3 regions of the Nonomuraea sp. NPDC049684 genome follow, and region 2 is predicted to be linked to each of the others. Evidence: riboswitches for the same ligand, from Rfam matches in the RefSeq annotation. Region 2 holds a riboswitch; each other region holds the start of a gene.
The links. A riboswitch is a leader RNA that binds a small molecule or an ion and turns the genes downstream of it on or off. The one in region 2 is predicted to bind cobalamin.

Region 1: another riboswitch for cobalamin. It lies ahead of ACIBST_RS24320 (CbtB domain-containing protein); the one in region 2 lies ahead of ACIBST_RS41150 (ribonucleoside-diphosphate reductase subunit alpha).
Region 3: another riboswitch for cobalamin. It lies ahead of cobN (cobaltochelatase subunit CobN); the one in region 2 lies ahead of ACIBST_RS41150 (ribonucleoside-diphosphate reductase subunit alpha).

Annotation. Positions count from the first base shown of each region.
Region 1 is NZ_JBITLO010000007.1:370,386-378,048, reverse strand. Features, by position in the region: gene ACIBST_RS24345 (FAD-binding oxidoreductase) at 1-982, shown strand, start outside; gene ACIBST_RS24340 (class I SAM-dependent methyltransferase) at 1,100-1,897, opposite strand; gene ACIBST_RS24335 (MerR family transcriptional regulator) at 2,142-2,531, opposite strand; gene ACIBST_RS24330 (MFS transporter) at 2,618-3,802, shown strand; gene ACIBST_RS24325 (ester cyclase) at 4,051-4,539, opposite strand; cobalamin riboswitch at 4,681-4,810, shown strand; gene ACIBST_RS24320 (CbtB domain-containing protein) at 4,845-5,036, shown strand; gene ACIBST_RS24315 (CbtA family protein) at 5,046-5,831, shown strand; gene ACIBST_RS24310 (histidine phosphatase family protein) at 5,837-6,388, shown strand; gene ACIBST_RS24305 (VWA domain-containing protein) at 6,385-7,663, shown strand, end outside.
Region 2 is NZ_JBITLO010000018.1:150,105-157,767, forward strand. Features, by position in the region: gene ACIBST_RS41135 (acyl-CoA thioester hydrolase/BAAT C-terminal domain-containing protein) at 1-397, opposite strand, end outside; gene ACIBST_RS41140 (DUF4287 domain-containing protein) at 503-799, shown strand; gene ACIBST_RS41145 (ribonucleotide-diphosphate reductase subunit beta) at 857-1,852, opposite strand; gene ACIBST_RS41150 (ribonucleoside-diphosphate reductase subunit alpha) at 1,870-4,281, opposite strand; cobalamin riboswitch at 4,410-4,615, opposite strand; gene ACIBST_RS41155 (alpha/beta hydrolase) at 4,824-5,771, shown strand; gene ACIBST_RS41160 (hypothetical protein) at 5,872-6,846, shown strand; gene ACIBST_RS41165 (TetR/AcrR family transcriptional regulator) at 6,863-7,483, opposite strand; gene ACIBST_RS41170 (FMN-dependent NADH-azoreductase) at 7,595-7,663, shown strand, end outside.
Region 3 is NZ_JBITLO010000007.1:359,389-367,051, forward strand. Features, by position in the region: gene cobM (precorrin-4 C(11)-methyltransferase) at 1-348, shown strand, start outside; gene ACIBST_RS24270 (cobalt-precorrin-6A reductase) at 333-1,085, shown strand; gene ACIBST_RS24275 (precorrin-2 C(20)-methyltransferase) at 1,076-2,554, opposite strand; gene ACIBST_RS24280 (precorrin-8X methylmutase) at 2,560-3,180, opposite strand; gene cobG (precorrin-3B synthase) at 3,177-4,355, opposite strand; cobalamin riboswitch at 4,395-4,571, shown strand; gene cobN (cobaltochelatase subunit CobN) at 4,606-7,663, shown strand, end outside.

The DNA.
Region 1 (7,663 bases), on a different contig from region 2:
CCGCGTCCAGGAGGCCGCGAGCCCGCACGGGCTGACCGGGCTCGCGGGCAGCAGCCCGGCGGTGACCGTCACCGGCTACACCCTGGGCGGCGGCCTGAGCTGGTTCGGCCGCCGGCACGGCTGGGCGGCGGGCGGCGTGCGCGCCTTCGACATCGTGGACGCCACCGGCACGCGCGCCCGGATCACCGCCGACGACGACCCCGACCTGTTCTGGGCCCTGCGCGGCGGCGGCGGCGACTTCGCCATCGTCACCGCGCTCGAATTCGACCTGCATCCGGCCCCTGACCTCTACGGCGGCCGCATGTTGTGGCCCGCCGCGATGGCCCCCGCCGTCCTGGAGGCCTACCGCGAGATCACCGCCACCGCACCCGACGAGCTGACCCTCTGGTACGACCTCCTGCAGTTCCCCGGCGCCGCCCCGCTGGTGGCCGTGGACGCCACCCACCTCGGCGCGGGCGGCGACGCCGAGGCGCTGATGCGGCCGCTGGAGAAGATCGCGGGGCGGCTGTCCGACTCCCGCGCCGTGCTGCCGGTCGCCGGGCTGGGCGCCATCACCGCCGAGCCCACCGACCCCGGCCCCGGCAGGTCCCGCGCCGAGCTCCTGACCGGGCTGACCGACGAGGTGGCCGCCGTGCTGCTGGAGCAGCCCATCGACCCGCTCCTCAGCGTCCAGGTCCGGCACCTGGGCGGCGCGCTGGCCCGGCCGTCCGGCATCCCGGCCGGACACCTGGCCGAGCCGTACGCGCTGTACCTGTTCGGCATCCCCGGGCAGGACGGGGGCGCCGCCGTCCGCGAGCGCATGGACCGGCTGACGGGGGCGCTGGTGCCGTGCACGTCGGGGCGCAAACCGTTCACCTTCCTCGCGCCGGGCGAGCGCGCCGCCGCCGCCTTCGCCCCCGACGACCTGGCCCGCCTCCGGGACGTCAAGCGCTCCCGCGACCCCCGCGGCACCTTCCGCAGCAACTTCCCCGTCCTGGCCTGACGACCACCGGGGAGCCGCGGCGAGCAGAGCGCGCCGCCGGGCCGCGGGCACGGCCTCACCGCGGCCCGGACTCCTCGGGCACGATCTCACCGCAGCCCGGACTCCTCGGGCACGGCCTCACCGCGGCCCGGACTTCTCGGGCCGCTCGGGGCGGCGTCCCCATGCCGAGATCAGCGGCGCGAGGGTGAGGTCGAGCTCGCCGGCCTCGACGGCGGCCAGGTGCGCGTCGATCTCGGCGTCGTCGGCCAGCCCGGCGGCGAGCAGCTCGGCGCGTACCATGCGCACCGTCGCGGCCTCCAGCCGGTCGCAGGCCACCCCGCCGACCGGGAAGCACCCGGCCGCCGCGACGTCGGCCAGGCCGGCCGCGCGCAACGCCCTCGGCAGCGTACGGCCGTAGCGCAGGTCGGCGCCGCGACGGGTCATCAACTCCCGGACGGCGCGCCGCAGCCGGTTGGCTCGCCGCTGTGCCGGGCCGGCCTCGTCGAGGCAGGCCAGCGGCTGCAGCTCGGTGTCGGCGTCCTCGATGAGCAACCGGCCGCCGGGACGCAGCGCCGCCACCATCGTCGCCAGCGCCCGGTCCCGGTCGGGCACGTGGACGAGCACCAGCCGGGCGTGCACCAGGTCGAACGTGCCCGGCTGCGGCGGCGGGTCCTTGACGACGTCGTGCCGGAGCACCTCGTACCCGGCGTGCGGGTCCAGCCAGGTGGGGTTGATGTCCGTGGCCAGCACGTAGCCGGTCGGCCCGACGGCCGTGGCGAGCGCCTCGGGGATGCTCGGGCCGCCCGCGCCGACTTCCCAGCACCGCCAGCCCGGCTTCACGCCGAGCCGGTCGAAGTGGCCCCGGGTGACGCCGTCGAACAGCTCGGCCAGCCAGGTGAACCGCTCGCCCGCCTCTACCCGGGCGTTGTCCAGCAAGTAGCGGTGATCCGGGGCAGATCCATCCGGCTCTGGCCCGTGGTCGGCGAAGGGCTGCGATGAACTCATGCCTACATCTTCACGATCTTCCACGTGCCGTGTCAGCACGACATGGGATGAGATCGGACGACCTTCCGGGACTGGTGAGGACCGCGCCGGATCTGCCCGGGATCGTCGTCCTGCCGCAACCGGCGAGAGCCGCCCGCCCACGGAGGGGCCGGCCGTCCCCGGGGGCTGACGTCGTTCAGACGCCGAGCGAGGCCAGGGCCCGGCGGGTGACGTCGGCCGGGGCCGCGGCGATGACGTCGTCGAGCGCGTCCATGGAGGTCTGAAGGTCGCTGATGGCCTGGGCGATGCGGTCGCGCTCCTGGTGGAGGTCGGCGAGCAGGTCCGGACAGGTGGGGACGAGACGGTCGCCGGCGTCCCGCAGGCACGGCAGAACCGTCATGATCGTCGAGGTGTTCAGGCCGGCGGCCAGCAGGCTGCGGATGCGGCGGACGACGGCCACGTCCTCCTCGACGTACTCCCGGTAGCCGCTGGGGCGCCGCTGCGGGTTGAGCAGACCCTGCTCTCCGTAGTAGCGCAGCAGGTGCACGGCCACGCCGGTCCGCCGGGACAGCTCACCGATGCGCACGACGACCTCCTGACGGCGGGCCGGTCACCGCCCCGCCAGACTTGACTCTCATATCGATGTGAGACTTTAGCGTCTACGGCGTGAAGATGAACAAGGGTTTCGCGACGCTCGCGGCATTGTGCGCAAGCGTCTTCGTCGTGGGCACCTCGGAGTACCTGATCGCCGGGTTGCTGCCGCAGGTCGGAGCTGATCTCGATGTCTCCGTGGGCACCGCCGGACAGGCCGTGACCGCGTACGCGCTCGGTGTGGTGGCCGGAGGGCCGCTCATGGCCCTGCTGACCTCGCGGCTGCCGCGCAAGGGGCTCGCCCTAGGGCTGATGCTGCTGTTCGCGGCGGGCAGCGCGATCAGCGCGGCGGCGCCGTCGTTCGGCCTGCTCCTGGCGGGCCGCGTGGTGTCCTCGCTCAGCCACGCCGCCTTCCTGGCGCTGGCGCTGGTGACGGCGACCCGGGTGGTCCCGGCCGAGCGGACGGGCTCGGCCATCGCCACCGTGGCCTCGGGCATCACGGTGGCCACGCTCCTCGGGGTGCCCCTGGGCGCGCTGCTCGGAGAGAGCGCCGGTTGGCGGGCCCCGTTCGCCGTGCTGACCGTTCTGTCCCTGGTGGGCACCATGCTGCTGGCCGCCGTCCTGCCCCGGCAGGAGGCGCCGTCCACGCGGCTGCGTGACGAGATCCGCGTGGTGACGCGCCGGCCCGTCATGCTCGCCATCGCCACCACCGCGGTGGGCTTCTCCGGGGTCGCCACGGTGTTCACCTACATCGCGCCGCTGCTGATCCGCGTCTCCGGCTTCTCCGCCGCGGCGGTCTCCGGTCTGCTGCTCGCCTACGGCGCGGGCAGCTTCATCGGCAACCTCACTGCCGGCAGGCTGACCGACAGGTCGATGAGCGCCACCGTACGGGGGGTCTTCGGCGGGCTGGCGGGGACGCTCCTGCTGGTCCCGTTCGCCGTGGTGTGGCAGCCGACCGCCGTGATCGCGGTCCTGGTGCTCGGCCTGCTCGCCACCGCGACCATCGCCCCGCTGCAGGGGCTGATCCTGCACCACGCGGGCGCCGCCCCGAACCTGGCGGTCTCCGCCAACGTCGGCGCCTTCAACCTCGGGGCCGCAGCCGGCTCGGTCATCGGCGGCACGATCGTCGCCGCCGGCGCCCTGCGGTGGACCGGCCTGGCCGGCGCGCTACTGAGCCTGATCGGACTGGCCCTCACCTACCTCGTCCTGCCCCGGACACGCAGGCTGCCGAAGAACACCGAACACCAAACCCCGCTGGCCGCCTGACTCCCACCTCGCAGGTGCAGGCACCGGGAGGCCGGGGGTCAGGCATCGGCGCGTCGCGGGGCTGCGCGGGGAGGAGCTGGCGCCGCTGGCGAGGCGGCCGCGCGGCCCCAGTCGCGGGGTCGTGTCCCGGGTCGTCGGGTCGTGAGTCTCTGTCGTCATGCGGCCAGGCTGGGGCAGGCCGCGAAGATCAACCAGAGCCCTGCTGCAGGTACATCTGCCAGATGCAGGACCAGCGCTCGAACAATGCGCTAAGGACGGGACAGAATCACCGAGCTGGAGAGCTGAGTGAGCAGCTCCAGTTGATCGAAATAAAGCCGCAGACTCGTAATGAGTCCGTCTTCAACCGTGCAGACATAACAGCACCGCAAACGAATGGGGCGACCCGTCGCGGTGAGCACCTGACCGTCGGGCATGGCGTACGGCCCTCGGTGGGTTCCCACCATGAGAAGCTCGTCGACGGTCGTGGCCTCGCCTTCCGAGGACTCCGTGATCACCGCCCGGACGTCGGGAAACGCCCTCCAGAACTCCTCCAGGTAGGAGGCCAGCTCGCTGTGCCCCTGGGACACGCCCTCGGGGCTGATGGACACTCCGGACGGGCTGACGGTGTGAAGCAGCGCCTTCATATCGTGTGCGTTGAACGCGTCCGTATAGCGGTCGCGCATTTCGCGGGCAACATTCATGGCACCGGTTCCTCCCACTCGCTCGATGCCCGGCACGGCTGCCGATATGCGGTTCACCTACCAACGCACGCTAAATCCCTGCACTCGGCCGGGTAGAATTCCGGGCGCTTCGTCAAGGCGCGCGGTCGCGTGAGCGCCTGGGGCGGCGCGTGCCCGACCGGTGACGGCGGGCCATCGTTCGCATATTGACGTGAACGTGAGGAAAGGATACGTTCCGGTAGATTTCACGGTTGTCCAAGGGAAATCCGGTGAGATGCCGGTGCGGACGCGCCACTGTATCCGGGACGTAGATCCCGGGAGCCAGGTCGCTTGGCAGCCGTGACCTCGTGATATGGGACGCGTGACCCCTGAGGAGGCTTGACATGACCGGGCTGTCCACCCCGTCGACGATTCCCTTTCCGCGCCTGCGCCCTTGGCTGCTGCTGGCCGTGCCCGTGCTGCTGCTGGTCGCCTACCTGGTTCTGATGGACAACGGCGCCATCTCCCAGACCGGCACCTTCCTGCACGAGCTGATGCACGACGGGCGCCACCTGCTCGGCGTGCCCTGCCACTGAGCGCCGGGCATGGTACGCACCTTCCTGGCCAGAGGTCTGCTCATCGGACTCCTGGCCGGACTGATCGCGGGCGCCTTCGCCTTCGCCTTCGGTGAATCTCGCGTGGACCACGCGATCGCCCTGGAGGAGGCCGCCGCCCAGTCCGAGGCGCCCGGCCAAGAAGCCGGGACGGCCGGGCACAGTCACGGCGAAGCGGCCGAGCACAGTCACGGCGAGGACGCCGTGGTCGGCAGGCCCGTGCAGAAGGCGGGGCTGTTCCTGGCCACCGGGCTCTACGGGCTGGCCGTGGGCGGGGTGTTCGCCCTGGTGTTCGCCGGGCTGCGCGGCCGGGTCGGCCCGCGTTCGGACGGGCTGCTGGCGGTGGCCGCGGCCGGTACGGCGTTCGCCGCGATCATCCTCGTGCCTTTCGTGAAATATCCGGCCAACCCGCCTGCGGTGGGCGACCCGGACACCATCAACAGCCGCACGCTGCTCTACGTGGTGATGATCCTCGTCGGGCTGGCGGCGACGGCGATCGCGGTGGCGACGGCCCGCCTCGTCGACGGCGGCCCGTGGGCTCGCTGGACGGCGGCGGCGGTCGCCTTCCTCGTGCCCGTCGTCGCCGCGTGGTGGTTGCTGCCGGCGGTCGACGAGGTGCCCGACGGGTTCCCCGCCACGCTGCTGTGGGAGTTCCGGGTCGTCTCGCTCGGCACGCAGCTCGTCTTCTGGGCGGTGTTCGGCGGGCTGTTCGGCTGGGCGAGCGACCGGGCGGAGCGGCGCGCGGCGGCTCGTCCGCTGGTCGCGGCGCCGAGCTGAGCAAGGTGCTGTTCGTCCGGCATGCCACGACACCGGGGATGCGGGCCGGGTGCTTCCCCGCCGACGAGGACGCCGACGCGGCGAGCCTGACCAGGGCCGCCGCGTCGGGGCCCGTCGAGGCGCCGGCGGCATGGGCCGCTCCCGGCAGGGCCGCCCGGCAGACGGCCGCCGCCATGGGGCTGGCGGCACGCGTGGTGCCCGCCCTGGCGGAGGCGGACTGCGGCCGGTGGCGGGGCCTGCCGTACGGGCGGGTCGCGCTGGAGGAGCCGGACGCGCTGGCGAGCTGGCTGGCCGACCCGCACGCCGCCCCGCACGGCGGCGAGTCACTGAGCGCGCTCGCCGCCAGGGTGGCGGGCTGGCTCGATGCGGCACGGGACGAGCCGCGGGCCGTCGTGGTCTGCGACGCGGGCGTCATCCGGGCGGCGCTCGGCCACGTCCTGGGGCTGGATCCGCTGCGCGCGGCCCGTTTCGACCTGGCTCCTCTGTCCACCACCGAGCTGACCGTCGCGCGGGACGGCTGGCGGGTGGTCCACGTCAACCGGAAGGCTGAGTCTTGATCGTCACCTATCCGTTCAGCGCCGTCGTCGGGCTCGGCGACCTGAAGCTGGCGCTGGTGCTGAACGCGGTGTCGCCCCGGGTGGGCGGGGTGCTCGTACGCGGGGAGAAGGGAACGGCGAAGTCCACGATCGTGCGGGCGCTGGCGGCCCAGTTGCCCACGGTGGCCGTGGTGCCGGGCTGCCGGTTCGCCTGCGACCCCGTCGTCCCCGACCCCGGGTGTCCGGACGGGCCGCACGAGCCCGGCGCCGAGCGGGTGGAACGGCCGGCCGCGCTGGTGGAGCTGCCGGTCGGCGCGTCGGAGGACCGGCTGGCCGGCTCGCTCGACGTCGAGCGGGCGCTGACGGAGGGGGTGAAGGCGTTCGAGCCGGGGCTGCTGGCGGCCGCCCACCGCGGCGTCCTGTACGTGGACGAGGTGAACCTCCTGCACGACCACCTCGTGGACCTGCTGCTCGACGCGGCCGCGCTGGGCACGTGCTACGTCGAGCGCGAGTCGGTGTCGGTGCGCCATGCCGCCCGCTTCCTGCTGGTGGGCACCATGAACCCGGAGGAGGGCGAGCTGCGTCCGCAGCTCCTGGACAGGTTCGGGCTGACGGTCGAGGTCAGGGCGTCCCGCGACCCGGGGGAGCGCGCGGAGGTGGTGCGGCGGCGGCTGGCCTTCGAGGCGGACGCGGCGGCGTTCGCGCATCGATGGGCCGGGGAGGAATCGGCGTTGTCGGCCCGCATCGCCGCCGCGCGGTCCCGGGTTCCGGGCGTGCGGCTGCCGGACGCCCGGCTGCGGCAGATCGCGACGGTCTGCGCCGCCTTCGAGGTGGACGGCCTGCGCGCCGACCTGGTGACGGCGAACGCGGCCATCGCCCACGCCGCCTGGCAGGGCCGCGACACGGTGACGACCGAGGACGTGCGGGCCGCGGCCCGGCTGTCCCTGCCGCACCGCAGGCGGCGGGATCCGTTCGACGCTCCGGGGCTGGACGAGGCGCTCCTCGACGAGCTGCTGGAACGCACGTCGGCCGACGACGACCCGGACGACTCCGGTCCCGGCGGCGACGGCGGACCCGCCGGGACGCCGCCACCGGGCGACGGCGCCGGACCGGAAGCACGCAACCAGCCGACCGGCGCCGAGTCACCCCCGGATGACACGACCGCGCCCGCTGACGCGCGATCGGCGGCCGGAGAATCCGGTGAGGCGGCACTGCCAGGGGCGGAGGCGCCTGGGGAATCCGGTCCGGAGGCGGCAGGGGCGGAGGCGGCCGGGGGATCCGGTCCGGAGGCGGCCG
Region 2 (7,663 bases):
CCCCGTCCGGCCCCGGCCCGACGTTGCCCCACACGACCGAGGTCGGCGACAGCGCCACCACCCCGCCGATCCGAGGGTCCCGGACGGCGGTCAGCAGCGCGGCCTCGGCCCCCTTCGACATGCCCAGCACGCAGACCCGCCGGACGCCGGTGGACTCCAGCAGATCGACGGCCGACACGAACGTCTCCAGCGGGATCTCGCAGATGCCGGGCGGCTGCCCCGGACCGCCGAACCAGCGGATCGACAGCGCGGTCACCCCCTCCGCGGCCAGCAGGCGGGCCCTGTCCCGTTCGATCCGCCCGCTCGACCCCGCCAGCACGAGCACGCCCGTGCGGACGGCCGGGCCCGGCGTGACCAGGACGCCTTCCCACGGGGAGCTCAGTTCGCGCTCGTCCATCACCGTCACCCCTCGGCCTTGGGCGGAACGGCATTCTACTGAGACCGCGCGCTCACCGAAATGGTGCATCATGGCCGGAACACCCCATGACGAGCGGAGCACACCATGTCCTTCCAGGCTTACCTGGACAACATCGAAGCCAAGACCGGACTGACCCCCCGCGAGTTCATCGCCCTGGCCAAGGAACGCGGCTTCGACGCCCCGTCCACCAAGGCCGGGACGATCATCGACTGGCTCAAGCAGGACTACGAGCTCGGACGCGGCCACGCCATGGCCCTCGTCCACGTGATCAAGAAGGGGCCGCAGATCGACGCCAGGCACGTCGGCACCACCGGTTCCCACCGCGACGAGTCCGACGTCCTCTGGCTGGACGGCAAGGACAACCGTCCCGGCCCCGCCTGACCGCCCGGCGGGGATTCATCTCCCGCCGGGCGGCTTTACGTTGTAGATCTGTAGGGGTCAGAAGTCGGCGTCGAAGCTGACCGAGCCGGTCACCCCCACCTGGTACGCCGACACCCGCCGCTCGAAGAAGTTCGACAACTCCTGCACGTCCTGCAGCTCCATGAACGCGAACGGGTTCTTCGACCCGTACAGCGGCTCGATGTCGAGCTGGGCCAGCCGCCGGTCGGCCACGTGCTCCAGGTAGGAGCGCATGTCCGCGGTCGACATGCCCGGCACGCCCTGCCCGAGCAGGTCCTCGGCGAACTGCGCCTCGCAGTCGACCGCCTCGGCCAGCATCTCCCTGACCTGGCCGGCCATCTCCTCGTCGAAGAGGCCCGGCTCCTCCTGCCGGACGACGTCCACCACGTCGAAGGCGAAGGCCATGTGCATGGACTCGTCGCGGAAGACCCAGTTGGTGCCCGAGGCCAGGCCGTTCAGCAGGCCGCGCGAGCGCAGGAAGTAGACATAGGCGAACGCGCCGTAGAAGAACAGGCCCTCGATGCAGGCGGCGAAGCAGATCAGGTTGAGCAGGAACGCCCGCCGGTCCTCGCGGGTCTCCAGTCGCTGGAGGCTGCCGATGGAGTCGATCCAGCGGAAGCAGAACTCGGCCTTGCGCCTGATGGAGGGGATGTTCTCCACCGCCGCGAACGCCGCGAACCGCTCCTCCTCGTCCGGCACGTAGGTGTCCAGCAGGTTCAGGTAGAACTGGACGTGCACCGCCTCCTCGAACAGCTGCCTGCTCAGGTACAGGCGCGCCTCGGGGGCGTTGACGTGCTGGTAGAGGTTGAGCACCAGGTTGTTGGCCACGATCGTGTCGCCGGTGGCGAAGAAGGCGACCAGGCGGCTGACCAGGTGGCGCTCGGCCGCCGACAGCTTGGGCAGGTCCTTCAGGTCGGAGTGCAGGTCCACCTCCTCGACCGTCCAGGTGTTCTTGATCGCGTCGCGGTAGCGGTCGAAGAACAGGGGGTAGCGCATGGGCCGCAGGGTCAGGCTCATGCCCGGGTCGAGCAACATCGGATTCTCCTCGGGGGTCACTGGCAGGCCTCGCACGACTCGGGGTTCTCCAGGGAGCACACCAGGGCCTCCTCGGACTTGTTCGCGAGGGGCGCGGGGGGCGCGAGGGGCACGGTGGCCTGCTGGATGCGGGTGGCCGGTCGCGAGCGCAGGTAGTAGGTGGTCTTCAGGCCGGACTTCCAGGCGTACAGGTACATCGAGGAGAGCTTGTCGATCGTCGGCGCGCTCATGAACAGGTTGAGCGACTGGCTCTGGTCGATGAACGGCGAACGCGCGGCGGCCATGTCGATCAGGGCGCGCTGCGGCAGCTCCCAGGCGGTGCGGAACAGCCGGCGCACGTCCTCCGGCAGCTCGGCGATGCCCTGCACCGAGCCCTCGGCCTGCTTGATGGCCGCCCGGACGCGGTCGTTCCACAGGCCGCGCGACTTCAGCTCGGCCACCAGCGCGTTGTTGATCTGCAGGAACTCCCCGCTCAGCGTCTCGCGCTTGAACAGGTTGGACACCTGCGGCTCGATGCACTCGTAGCAGCCGACGATCGAGGCGATGGTGGCGGTCGGCGCGATCGCGATCAGCAGCGAGTTGCGCAGGCCGTGGGCGGCGATGCGCTCGCGCACCGCGTCCCAGCGCGCGGACTGGGTGCCGTTCCGGCCCCACAGGTCGTGCTGGAGCCGGCCGCGGGCCGCCCACGTCTGGTCGTAGGCGGGGTGGGCGCCGAAGCGCTCGGCCAGGCCCGCGGAGGTCTCCAGCGCCGACAGGTAGATCTCCTCGGCGATCCGGGTGGACAGCTCCTTGGCCTCGGCCGAGTCGAACGGCAGGCGCAGGGCGAAGAAGACGTCCTGCAGGCCCATCACGCCGAGGCCGACCGGACGCCAGCGCGGGTTGCTGGCCGCGGCCTGCTCGCTCGGGTAGTAGTTGATGTCGATCACCCGGTCGAGGAAGGTGACCGCGGTGCGGACGGTGGCGCGCAGCCGCTCCCAGTCGATGTCGCCGCCGGTCAGGTGGGCGGCGAGGTTGACCGACCCGAGGTTGCAGACCGCGGTCTCGGCGTCGCTGGACACCTCGACGATCTCGGTGCACAGGTTGGACAGGTGCACGACGTTGCCGGGCTCGGCCGCCTGGTTGCACAGGCGGTTGGCGGCGTCCTTGAAGGTCATCCAGCCGTTGCCGGTCTGGGCCAGGGTGCGCATCATCTTGGCGTACAGGTCGCGGGCCTTGATCTGCCGGACGTACCGGCCGTCGCGCTCGGCGGCGCGGTAGGCCTCCTCGAACGCCTCGCCCCACAGGTCGGGCAGCTCCGGGACCTCGTCGGGGTCGAACAGCGACCAGGTGCCGTCGGCCTCGACCCGGCGCATGAACTCGTCGGGGATCCAGTTGGCCAGGTTGAGGTTGTGGGTGCGCCGGGCGTCCTCGCCGGTGTTGTCGCGCAGCTCCAGGAACTCCTCGACGTCCGGGTGCCAGGGCTCCAGGTAGACGCAGGCGGCGCCCTTGCGGCGGCCGCCCTGGTTGACGGCGGCCACGGACGCGTCGAGCGTGCGCAGCCACGGGACGATGCCGTTGGAGTGCCCGTTGGTGCCGCGGATCAGCGCGCCCCGTGAGCGCACCCGCGACCAGGAGATGCCGATCCCGCCGGCGAACTTCGACAGCTGCGCCACCTGGGCGTAACGGTCGTAGATGGAGCCGATCTCGTCACGCGGCGAGTCGACCAGGTAGCAGGAGGACATCTGGGTGTGCCGGGTGCCGGAGTTGAACAGCGTCGGCGAGCTGGGCAGATAGGCCAGCGACGACATGAGCCGGTAGAAGCCGACGGCCTCGGCGGGCGTCTCGGACAGCCCGCAGGCCACGCGCAGCAGCCAGTACTGCGGCGTCTCCACCACCAGCCGGGTGGACGGGTGGCGCAGCAGGTAACGGTCGTAGACCGTGCGCAGCCCGAAGTACTCGAACCGCAGGTCGGCGGTGACGTCGATGGCGTCGTCCAGCTTGCGGGCGTTGGCGTTGACGAACTCGGCGGTCTCGTCGCCGATGAGCCCCTCGGCGTGGCCCAGCCGGATCGCCTGGCTGAAGGAGGCCACGCCCTGCCCGCGGACCTCCTTGTCGATGTAGCCCGACAGCAGCCGCGCGGCCAGGCGCGAGTACTGCGGCTCCTCGCCGATCATCTCGGCGGCCGTCTGGATGGACAGCCGGTCCAGCTCGGCGGTGGTGGCCCCGTCGTAGAGGCCGCTGATCGTCTTGGTGGCCACCCGCATCGGGTCGATGTCCGTCAGATCGGTCGCCCAGTGCTCCACCGCACGTACGATCTTGTTGACGTCGACCGGCTCCGCGGTGCCGTTGCGCTTGCGCACCTGCATCTGCACGCGCCGCGGCGCGGACCTGTCGGCGTCCGCCCGCGCCGGCTCGGCCAGGTCCGTCATCGGGTCCCCTGTGACCGTCACTGCGCTCTCCCCTCGTGAACTCGGTCAGCTGCCGAGAACGCGCGCAGGAGGCGGACGGCGAGGCGCCACAGCCCTCTCGCCAGCGCCGTCCACCGTCCCACGCGGTCTCGGAGCAGCCGCGCGCGCATGATCGCGCGCGGCGCGCCGGCAGGTCTTCGGACTCGTGGGCATGCTGTCGCTGCCTACTGGCCGTCGCTTCCCGGGCCGTCGGCCCAGTGCGTGTGACGGCGTTCGTTCCCACTCACCGCTGCGGGGCAGTCCCGGATTCCCACCGGGTTCCCTCTTGCCTCGGCCGCCCTGGCGGGGCGACCGAACCGGCTGCGGGGAACACCATATATAGGGTGGATCAAAAAGTCACACCCAACATCTCGTGTTGCGAAGAACCCGCGCTCCGATCCGTCCGCCCGCCGCGAGGCCGGCCGGGCCGCCTCTCCGCGTGCCGCGCGGGCGGGGCGTGTGATCGACGCCACAGACCGGCCGCGCCCGATTTTCGCTACCTTAGGTATCGATACTTCAAGTAGCGAAAAGCTGAGGAGACGACCATGAGCCAGACCTCCACCGGCCGTCCGGTCACGCCGGACTGGGACACCGTCACCCCCGCCGAGCTGGCCGCCTACGCCGAGGCGGAGAACCGGCTGCGCGCCTCCGCCGAGGCCCAGGCGATCACCGGCCGGCCGGACCCCGGCGCCACCATCGACTGGCGGACGGTGGCGCTGCCCGGCCGCGACATCCGCGTCCGGGTCCACCGGCCGCGCGCCGCGGCAGAGCCGGGGGACGTCCTGCCGCTCGTGCTGCACGTGCACGGCGGCGGCTTCGTCGGCACGGCGCCGCAGAGCGACTGGGTCAACAGCCACCTCGCCGCCCGCCTGCCCGCCGTCGTCGCCTCGGTGGACCACCGCCTCCTCGACCGGCGCACGCCGCTGGCCGACGCCGCCGACGACGGCTGGGACGTGCTCCGCCACGTGCTGGAGCACGCCGCGCAATGGGGTGTCGACCCGGCGCGGACCGTCCTGTTCGGCGAGAGCTGCGGCGGCCTGATCTGCGCCCTGGCGGCGATCAGGGCACGCGACGCCGGCCTGCCCCTGAAGGCGCAGGTGCTGGTCAACCCGGCCGTGGACGTGACCGGGACGATGTTCGACCACCCCTCGATCGCCCGGTACGCCGACACCCCGACGCTCAGCGTGCCGGTGCTGCGGCTGTTCCACCGGCTCGCCGTGCCCACGGGGACGGACGCCCGCGCGCTCTCCCCGCTGCACGCCGCCGACCTGGGCGGCCTGGCCCCGGCGCTCGTGGCGGTGCCGACCCACGACCCGATCGCCGACCACGGCCGCCGCTACGCCGAGGCGCTGCGGGCCGCCGGCACCCAGGTCCGCCTGGCCGAGTACCCCGAGGCCGGGCACGCCTTCCTCAGCATGCCGGCGCTGGCCCCCCAGGCCGAGGACGCGCGGGCCGAAATCCTGCGCTTCCTCCGCGACGCCCTCGCCGCGTAACCCCGCGACCGGAGCGGGGACGGGCCGCCCCTCGCGTGCCGCCGGGTTCTGCTTCATGATTCGAAGTGTCACCCCGTGGCCCCTCGCGATGGGACGGTCAGTGAAGCGCATCCTCGCCTGGGTCGGCGTCAACGTCGACATCCTCATCGCCCTGGCGGTGGCGGTCGTCGTGAGCGTCCTCGACGTCGCGGGCATCGCCACCGCGGAGGCCGTCAGCAACGCCACCGTGGCCACGCTGGCGGTGCTCGCGTTCGTCATGCTGCGCAGCCGGATGCGGGCGCAGTCGGCGGAGAACGCCGTGGAGCGGGCCGTGCTCGCCGCCGATCGCAAGCTCGACCTGCTGCCGTCCCTGCTCCAGGAGCAGTCGGCGGTCCGGCTGGTGCGCGGCGAGGAGTTCAACCGGATGCTGGCGCAGGCGCGCGGGGACACCGACCGGTGGATCTTCAAGGGCTCGACCGGCGCGTACGTGCGGGCGGTGACGCTGCCCGAATGCCTGGCCAAGGCCCGGCAGGGACGGCGGGCGCTGCTGGTCCGGCTGGAGATCCTGGACCCCGACGACCTCGTGCTGTGCGAGCGGTTCGTCCGCCTGCACCGCAGCCTGGCGCTGGACGACGACAGCCCGGAGCTGACCTGGACCGCCGACGGCACCCGCAGGGAGCTCTACGCGACCGTGCTGTCGGCCTGCTGGCATCACCAGCGTTACGAGCTCCTGGACATCGAGATCGGGTTCTCCTCGATCGCCTCGACGTTCCGCTACGAGCTGTCCTCCCGCCACATGTTCATCACGCAGCGGGGGCCCGGCTTCCCCGCCACCGTCATCACCGGGAACGCCCTGGCCCTCGACTGCTGGGCCACCGAGCTGCACGCCAGCCTCCGCCAGGCCCGCCCGCTGAACCTCAGGGGCGCCGAGGACGTGACGCTGTCGTTCTCGCCCACGGTCGAGGAGGTCCGGGCGCTGTTCGAACGCCTCGGCCTGGCCCTGCCCGGCGCCTACGGCGACGACGACGTCGAGGAGATCGTCGGGATGGCCTTCAGGAACGTCGACCCGTACGACAAGGCGGCGGCCTGGGGGTGAGCCGCCGCCGGTGCGGTCAGCGCCCGGCGTCCCGGGCGACGACGCCGTGCGCCAGCCGGGTCAGGGCGGCGGTGATCTGCCCGGGGGTGAGCCCGCGCCTGCGCTGCTCGGCGTAGACGTCGGGGCCCAGCGGGGCGAGCAGGATGTCGGCCAGCGCCTCGGTCTCCGGGACGCCCGCCTCGGTCAGCAGCACCCGCACGTGCGCCCGCCAGAATCCGTAGGCGCCGGTGGCGTAGCGCAGCGCGCCCTGCTCGGCGCCCAGGACCAGCGAGATGTGCTCGTCCAGCAGGCCGGTCATCGCGGCGTAGAAGGCGGCGAGCCGGTCGGCGGGGGGCGCGCCGGGGCCGAGCGGCGGGTCGCCGCGCAGCAGGCGTTCCTGCAGCTCGCGCTCGTGCTCGTCGAGCAGGGCCTGCGCGATCGAGACGGTGTCGGGGTAGCGGCGGTAGAGCGTGCCCCGCCCGACGCCCGCGGCCTTGGCGATGTCGTCCATGGTCACGCCGCGCGGGTCGCGGGTGGCGAACAGCTCGGCCGCCGCGGCGAGCACCTTGGCGCGGTTGCGGGCGGCGTCGGCGCGCTCGCGCGGGCGGCCCGCCTCCGCCACGGGACGTCCGGTCAGCAACTCGGTACGGGACTCCATGGCGGCGACTCTAACCCACTCCGAGATAAGTGGACAACGTGCCCGCTTAGTTGCTACGGTCACCTCGACCGCAAAACGGACGTCATGTCCACTTATTTCGAGGAGCCCCTCATGGCCGTTCTGCTGCACCTGGACGCCAGCGCCCGACGCCGTTCGATCAGCCGCGAGCTCGGCGACGCC
Region 3 (7,663 bases), on a different contig from region 2:
CGCACCTCCGCCCGCGCCACCCCCATGCCGGACGGCGAGGACCTCGGGACGCTCGGCGCGAGCCGGGCCACGATGGTGCTGCACCTGGCCGTGCAGCGGATCGACGCGGTGGTGGCCGAGCTGCTGCCCTCCTACGGCCCGGACTGCCCGGTGGCCGTGGTCGCGCGGGCGAGCCGGGCCGACGAGGTGATCCTGCGCGGGACGCTGGCCGACATCGCCGGACAGGTCCGCGACGCCGGGATCCGGCGGACGGCCGTGATCGTCGTGGGCCGGGTGTTGTCGGCGACGCAGTTCCCCGACAGCCACCTCTACAGCGCCGCCAGGGAGCGGGCATGCGACGGGTCCTGATCCTCGGCGGCACCGCCGAGGCGCGGGCCCTGGCCGCCGAGCTGGCCGCCGATCCCGGGCTGCACGTGGTGTCCTCGCTGGCGGGACGGGTGAACAACCCGCGGCTGCCGGTGGGCGAGGTGCGGGAAGGCGGGTTCGGCGGGCCGTCGGGCCTGGCCGCGTGGCTGCTGAAGGAGCGCATCGACGTGCTGGTCGACGCCACGCATCCGTTCGCGGAGCGGATGACCGCCTCGGGGGTCGCGGCCTCGTCGGCGACCGGGGTGCCGCTGCTGGTGCTGCGGCGTCCGGGGTGGCGGGAGGGGCCGGGCGACGCCTGGCTGCGGGTCGGCTCACTCCAGGCGGCGGCCGGGCTGCTGACCACGGCCCGGTTCGCGGCCGGCCGTGAGACCCGGGTCTTCCTGACGACCGGACGCCGGAGCCTGCCGGTGTTCGCGCCGCTGCCCGGCGTGTGGCTGCTGGCCAGGTCGGTGGACCCGCCGGAGGGGCCCGTGCCGGCGAACACGCACGTCCTGCTCGACCGGGGGCCGTACACCGTCGAGGGCGAGCGCGCGCTGATCCGGGAGCACCGCCTGGACGTGCTGGTGACCAAGGACAGCGGCGGCGGCATGACCACGGCCAAGCTCGGCGCGGCGCGTGAGCTCGGCCTGCCGGTGATCATGGTGGACCGGCCGCCGCTGCCGGCGGGCGTCCGGGCGACGGACAGCGTGGCGGCGGCGGCAGCCTGGGTTCAGGGATAGCGGCGCGGGGTGTAGACGACGCCGCCCTCGGTGGCCCGGGTCGTGGACGAGCCGATGATCAGCAGGCAGCGCATGTCCACCTGGCCGGGGTCCAGCTCGCCGAGCGTGGTGACCGTGACGCTCTCCCGCGGGCCGCCGACGTCGCGGCCGATCACCACGGGGGTGTCCGGCGCGCGGTGCTCCAGCAGCAGGTCCCGGGCGGCGGCGACCTGCCACGTACGGCTGCGCGAGGCCGGGTTGTAGATCGCCAGCACCAGGTCCGCCCGCGCGGCGGCGGACAGCCGGTCGGCCACCACCTCCCACGGCTTGAGCAGGTCGGACAGCGACAGCACGCAGTAGTCGTGACCGAGCGGCGCGCCCGCCCTGGCGGCGACCGCCTGGGCGGCGGTCAGTCCCGGCACGACCCGTACCGGCACGTCCGGGAAGTCGGCGGCGGCTTCGAGCACGGCGCTGGCCATGGCGAACACGCCCGGGTCGCCGGACGACACGACCGCCACGCGGGCCCCGTCCCGGGCCAGCTCAAGGGCGTGCCTGGCGCGTTCGGCCTCCACCCGGTTGTCGGTGCGGTGGCGGCGCTGGCGCGGGTTCGGCGCCACCCGGTCCACGTACGGGCCGTAGCCGACGAGGTCGGTGGCCGCGGCCAGCGCCTCCTGCGCCTCCGGCGTCAGCCACGGCCGCCCGGCCGGGCCCAGGCCGACGACGGCCACCTCGCCCCGCACCTCGTCCGCCGGGCGCTCGGGGACGAAGGTGCGCTCGGCCGGGCTGGCGAGCAGGGCCAGCGAGAAGTACGGGACGCCGTCCGGGTCCACGTCCTTGAGCGGGGCGACCCTCTCGGCGCCCATGGTGGCCCGCTCGACGTACCAGGCGTCGTCGAGGCGGCCCGCCTCGGCCAGCGCGTCGCGCACCTTCCCGAACGTACGGCCCAGCTTGAGGACGGCGGCCGAGTCGGTGTCGCGCAGCCGCTCGGCCAGCACGTGCGCGGGCAGCGTGCCGGGCAGCACGGTCAGCACCTCGTCCCGCTCGACCAGCGGCCGTCCCAGCACGGCGGCGGCGGCGCTGACCGAGGTCACGCCGGGCACCACCTCGGTCGGGTAGCGGTGGGCGAGCCGCTTGTGCATGTGCATGTAGGAGCCGTAGAACAGCGGGTCGCCCTCGGCCAGCACGACCACGGTGCGGCCCGCGTCCAGGTGGGCGGCCAGGCGTTCGGCGCAGTCGGCGTAGAAGTCGTCGAGCGCTCCCTGGTAGCCGCCGGGGTGGTCGGTGGTCTCCGTGGTCAGCGGGTAGAGCAGCAGCTCCTCGATCTGGCCTTCGCGCATGTACGGCAGCGCGATCGACCGGGCGATGCTCCGGCCGTGCCGGGCGGCGTGGTAGGCGATCACGTCGGCCTCGCCGATCAGCCGGGCCGTCCTGACCGTGACCAGCTCGGGGTCGCCGGGGCCGAGGCCGACTCCGTACAGGCGTCCTGACATGGTCGTCACTCCGTCTCGTTCGCGATGGCGTTGATCGCGGCGGCCGTCATCGCACTGCCGCCGCGACGGCCGTGCACCACCAGGTACTCCAGGTCGCTGCCGGCCAGCGCCTGCTTGGACTCGGCCGCGCCGATGAAGCCGACCGGGATGCCGAGCACCGCCGCTGGGCGTCCCGCGCCTGCGGCCACCAGCTCCAGCAGCCGGAACAGGGCGGTCGGCGCGTTGCCGATCGCCACCACCGCGCCCGCCAGGCGGTCGCGCCACAGCTCCAGGGCCGCGGCGCTGCGGGTGGTGCCGAGGCGTTCGGCCAGCTCGGGCACGCGCGGATCGCCCAGCGTGCACAGCACCTCGTTGCCCGCGGGCAGCCTGCGCCGGGTCACGCCGGAGGCGACCATCATGGCGTCGCACAACACCGGCGCGCCGCCGCGCAGCGCCTCCCTGGCCCGCGCGACCACCTGCGGCGACCAGGCCAGGTCGGTGACGAGGTCGGTCATGCCGCACGCGTGGATCATGCGCACCGCCACCTGGGCGACCTCGGGCGGCAGGCCCGTGAGGTCGGTCTCGGCGCGGATGGTCGCGAACGAGCGCCGGTAGATCTCGGCGCCGTCGCGGATGTAGTCGCTCACTCCTGGCGTTCCTCGTATCCGTTGATGGTTGCGATCAGCTGGCGGACCGGGCCGCGTGGCAGGCCGCAGCGCCGCTCGCAACCGGCCCAGTGGACGGGCGTGGCGGGCGCGCGGCCGAGGCCCCGCACCCATCGCAGGGCGTCCGCCCGCACGTCGGCGAGCGCCTTCGCGCAGCCGGGACGGCCGGTGCAGGCGGTGACCCCGGCCCAGGGGGAGTCCGGGTCGGTGGCGAGCCCGGCGGCGGCCAGCGCCCGCTCGGCCCGGTCCGCCTCGCCGGGGGAGAGGTCCGGCAGGACGACGGTCCGCCAGGGCGTCAGGCGCACCGGCCGCCCGAGGCCGGCGAGGGCTGCGGCCTGGGCGGACGTCAGACGGCCGAGCGGCACGAGCGCCTCGATCGCCACCCGGCCGTCCCGCTGGGCGATCCTGCCCGCGGACGGGCGCCGCGCGGAGGCGGCCGGGGTGTCCGGGGCCTCCCGGGTTTCCGGGGCGTCCGGCCGGCCGGGTCGGGCGTGGCGCAGGCGGGCGGCGATTCCGGCGGGGCCGTCCGGCAGGTCGCGGATGCGCCAGGCGCGCGGGCCGCCGGGGGACAGCTCGTCCAGGAACGCCTCGGCGGCGTCGATCATGAGCGGGACGGCCGCGTCGGGGGCGACGGTCAGCCCGGTGTCGGCGCCGGCCAGCAGCAGCCGTCCGGTCGCCAGGTAGGTGACGTCCGCGCCGAGCCCGGCGACGTCCCGGGTGCCGTCGTCCAGGGCGAACAGGAAGCGTCCCGGCAGCGCGGCCAGCCGGGGCCGCGCGCACAGGGCCCGGTCCAGGGCGTCCGCCATCGCCAGCACGTCCAGCAGCCCGTCAGGACCGCGCCCGCTCAGCGGCGAGGCGAGGATGTTGCGCACCCGCTCGTGCGCGGGCGACGGCAGCAGCCCGGCCGCCGCGATCCGCCCGGCGAAGACCTCGGGCGCGCGCAGCCCCCGCACCTGGACGTTCGCCCGCGACGTCAGCTCGATCACGCCCGTTCCCAGCTCGGCCGCGCACCCGGCGAGCACGCGGAGCTGCGCGGCCGACACCGCGCCGCCGGGCAGGCGCACACGGGCGAGCGGGCCGTCCGCGGCCTCGTGCACCTGGAGCGCCCCCGGACAGGCATCGGGACGCGTACGTCCGGAAGATTCACCTACGGGCACGAAGGGATCGTAACGCCACTTCTGGGACGGGTCGCTCCTGTCGTAAGCTTCGGCGTAGGCGATGGCAATGGGAGGAAGCCGGTGCGAAACCGGCGCGGTCCCGCCACTGTGACCGGGGAGCGAACCCCACCACGAGGCCACTGTCCGGCGACGGGCGGGAAGGCCGGGTGAGCGTCGATCCGGGAGCCAGGAGACTCCTGCCGTCGTGTCACCCGCGACCGGGGCGAGGACCCCGAGGGAGGAATGCGCCGTGCCTGGCGACAGCCGTACCGTTCTGCTGCTCTCCACCTCCGACACCGACCTGCTGAGCGCCCGCGCCTGCGGGGCGGGCTACCGCCTGGGCAATCCCGCCCGGCTGACCGCCGAGGACGTCCCCGGCCTGACAGAGGGGACCGACCTGGTCGTGGTGCGCCTGCTGGGCGGGCGGCGGGCCTGGCCGGACGGGCTCGACGCGCTGCTGGCCGGGCCGCGCCCGGTGGTGGTGCTGGGCGGGGAGCAGGCCCCCGACGCCGAGCTGATGGAGCTGTCCACGGTCAGCGGCGGGGTGTGCGCCGAGGCGCACGCCTACCTGGCCCATGGCGGCCCGGCCAACCTGGCCGAGCTGCACGCGTTCCTGTCCGACACCGTCCTGCTGACCGGGCACGGGTTCGAGCCGCCCGCCGCAGCGCCCGCCTGGGGACGGCTGGACCGTCCCGCCAGGAACACCGCCGGTCCCGTGGTGGGGGTGCTCTACTACCGGGCCCACCACGTGGCGGGCAACACCGCGTTCGTCGAGGCGTTGTGCGACGCCGTCGAGGACGCGGGCGGGCAGGCGCTGCCGGTCTTCTGCTCGTCGCTGCGCGCGGCCGAGCCGGAGCTGCTGGACACGCTGCGCGCGGCGGACGCCCTGGTCGTCACGGTGCTGGCGGCGGGCGGCTCCCGTCCGGCCACCGCGGGGGCGGGCGGCGACGACGAGGCCTGGGACGTCGGCGCCCTGGCCGAGCTCGACGTGCCGATCCTGCAGGGACTCTGCCTGACCACCACCCGGCAGGCCTGGGAGGAGAACGACGACGGCCTGTCGCCGCTGGACGCCGCCTCCCAGGTGGCGATCCCGGAGTTCGACGGCCGGATCATCACGGTGCCGTTCTCGTTCAAGGAGATCGACCCCGACGGGCTGACCGTCTACGTCGCCGACCCCGAGCGGGCCGCCCGGGTGGCGGGCATCGCGGTGCGCCACGGCCTGCTGCGGCACACCCCGCCCGCCGGACGGCGGCTGGTGGTGATGTTGTCGGCGTACCCGACCAAGCACTCCCGCGTCGGCAACGCGGTCGGGCTGGACACCCCGGCGAGCACCGTACGGCTGCTGGCCCGGCTCGCCGAGGCCGGTTACGACCTGGGCGACGGCTTCCCCGGCGTGGCCGACCAGGACGGCGACGCGCTCGTCCACGCGCTGATCGCCGCCGGCGGCCAGGACCAGGACTGGCTGACCGAGGAGCACCTGGCGGGCAACCCGGTCCGCATCTCCGCCGCCTCCTACGAGCGGTGGTACCGGACGCTGCCCGCGCGACTGCGGGAGGACATGGAACGCCACTGGGGGCCGCCGCCGGGCGAGCTGTTCGTGCACGAGGGCGACGACGGGCCCGACATCGTGCTGGCCGCGCTGCGGGCCGGGAACCTGGTGGTCATGGTGCAGCCGCCGCGCGGCTTCGGGGAGAACCCGATCGCCATCTACCACGACCCCGACCTGCCGCCCAGCCACCACTACCTGGCCGCCTACCGCTGGCTGTCGGCCGAGTTCGGCGCGCACGCGATGGTGCACGTCGGCAAGCACGGCAACCTGGAGTGGCTGCCCGGCAAGTCGGCGGGGATGTCGGCCGCCTGCGGCACCGACGCCGCCATCGGCGACCTGCCGCTGGTCTACCCCTTCCTCGTCAACGACCCGGGGGAGGGCACACAGGCCAAGCGGCGCGCGCACGCCGTGCTGGTGGACCATCTGGTGCCGCCGATGGCCCGCGCCGACACCTACGGCGACATCGCCCGGCTGGAGCAGCTCCTGGACGAGCACGCCACGATCGCCGCCATGGACCCCGCCAAGCTGCCCGCGATCAGGGCGCAGATCTGGACGCTGATCCAGGCCGCCCGGCTCGACCACGACCTCGGGCTGGCCGACCGGCCGCACGACAGCGAGTTCGACGACCTCATCCTGCACGTGGACGGCTGGCTGTGCGAGGTGAAGGACGCGCAGATCCGCGACGGCCTGCACGTCCTCGGCCAGGCGCCCACCGGCCAGGTGCGGGTGGACCTGGTGCTGGCCATGTTGCGGGCCCGGCAGATGTGGGCCGGCCGGGAGACGCTGCCCGGCCTGCGTGAGGCGCTCGGCCTGGCCGAGGACGGCACGGCGGGGCTGGGCGAGGTGGACCGCGCGGAGACGACCGCCCGCGCCCTGGTCGAGGCCATGGAGGAGCACGCCTGGGCCCCGGAGGCAGCCCCCGCCGTCGCCCGCGCGGTGCTGGACGGGACGCCCGCCGTCACCCGCGCGGACGAGGAACGGGTGGAGCTCGTGGCGCGGGTGCTGGCCTTCGCCGCCACCGAGATGGTGCCGCGCCTGGCCCGCACCACCGACGAGCTGGACCACGTCCTGCACGCCCTGGACGGCGGCTACGTGCCCGCCGGCCCCAGCGGCTCCCCGCTGCGCGGCCTGGTCAACGTGCTGCCGACCGGCCGCAACTTCTACTCCGTCGACCCCCGGGCGGTGCCCAGCCGCCTGGCCTGGGAGACCGGCCAGGCGATGGCGGAGTCGCTGCTGGAGCGCTATCGCGCCGACACCGGCGAGTGGCCGCGCTCGGTCGGGCTGTCGGTGTGGGGGACCAGCGCCATGCGCACGGCGGGCGACGACGTCGCCGAGGTGCTGGCCCTGCTCGGCGTCCGCCCCGAATGGGACGAGGCGTCGCGGCGCGTCGTCCGCCTGGAGCCGATCCCGCCCGCCGAGCTGGGCCGCCCGCGCATCGACGTGACGGTCCGCATCAGCGGCTTCTTCCGCGACGCCTTCCCGCACGTGGTCGGCATGCTCGACGACGCCGTACGGCTGGTCGCCTCGCTGGACGAGCCGGCCGAGGAGAACTACGTCCGCGCCCACGTGGCCGCGACGGGCGGCGACGAGCGGCTGGCCACGATGCGCGTCTTCGGCTCCGCGCCCGGCGCGTACGGGGCCGGGCTGCTGCCGCTCATCGACAGCCGCAACTGGCGCGACGACGCCGACCTGGCCGAGGTGTACGCCGTGTGGGGCGGCTACGCCTACGGCCGCGACCTCGACGGCGTCGCCGCCCGCC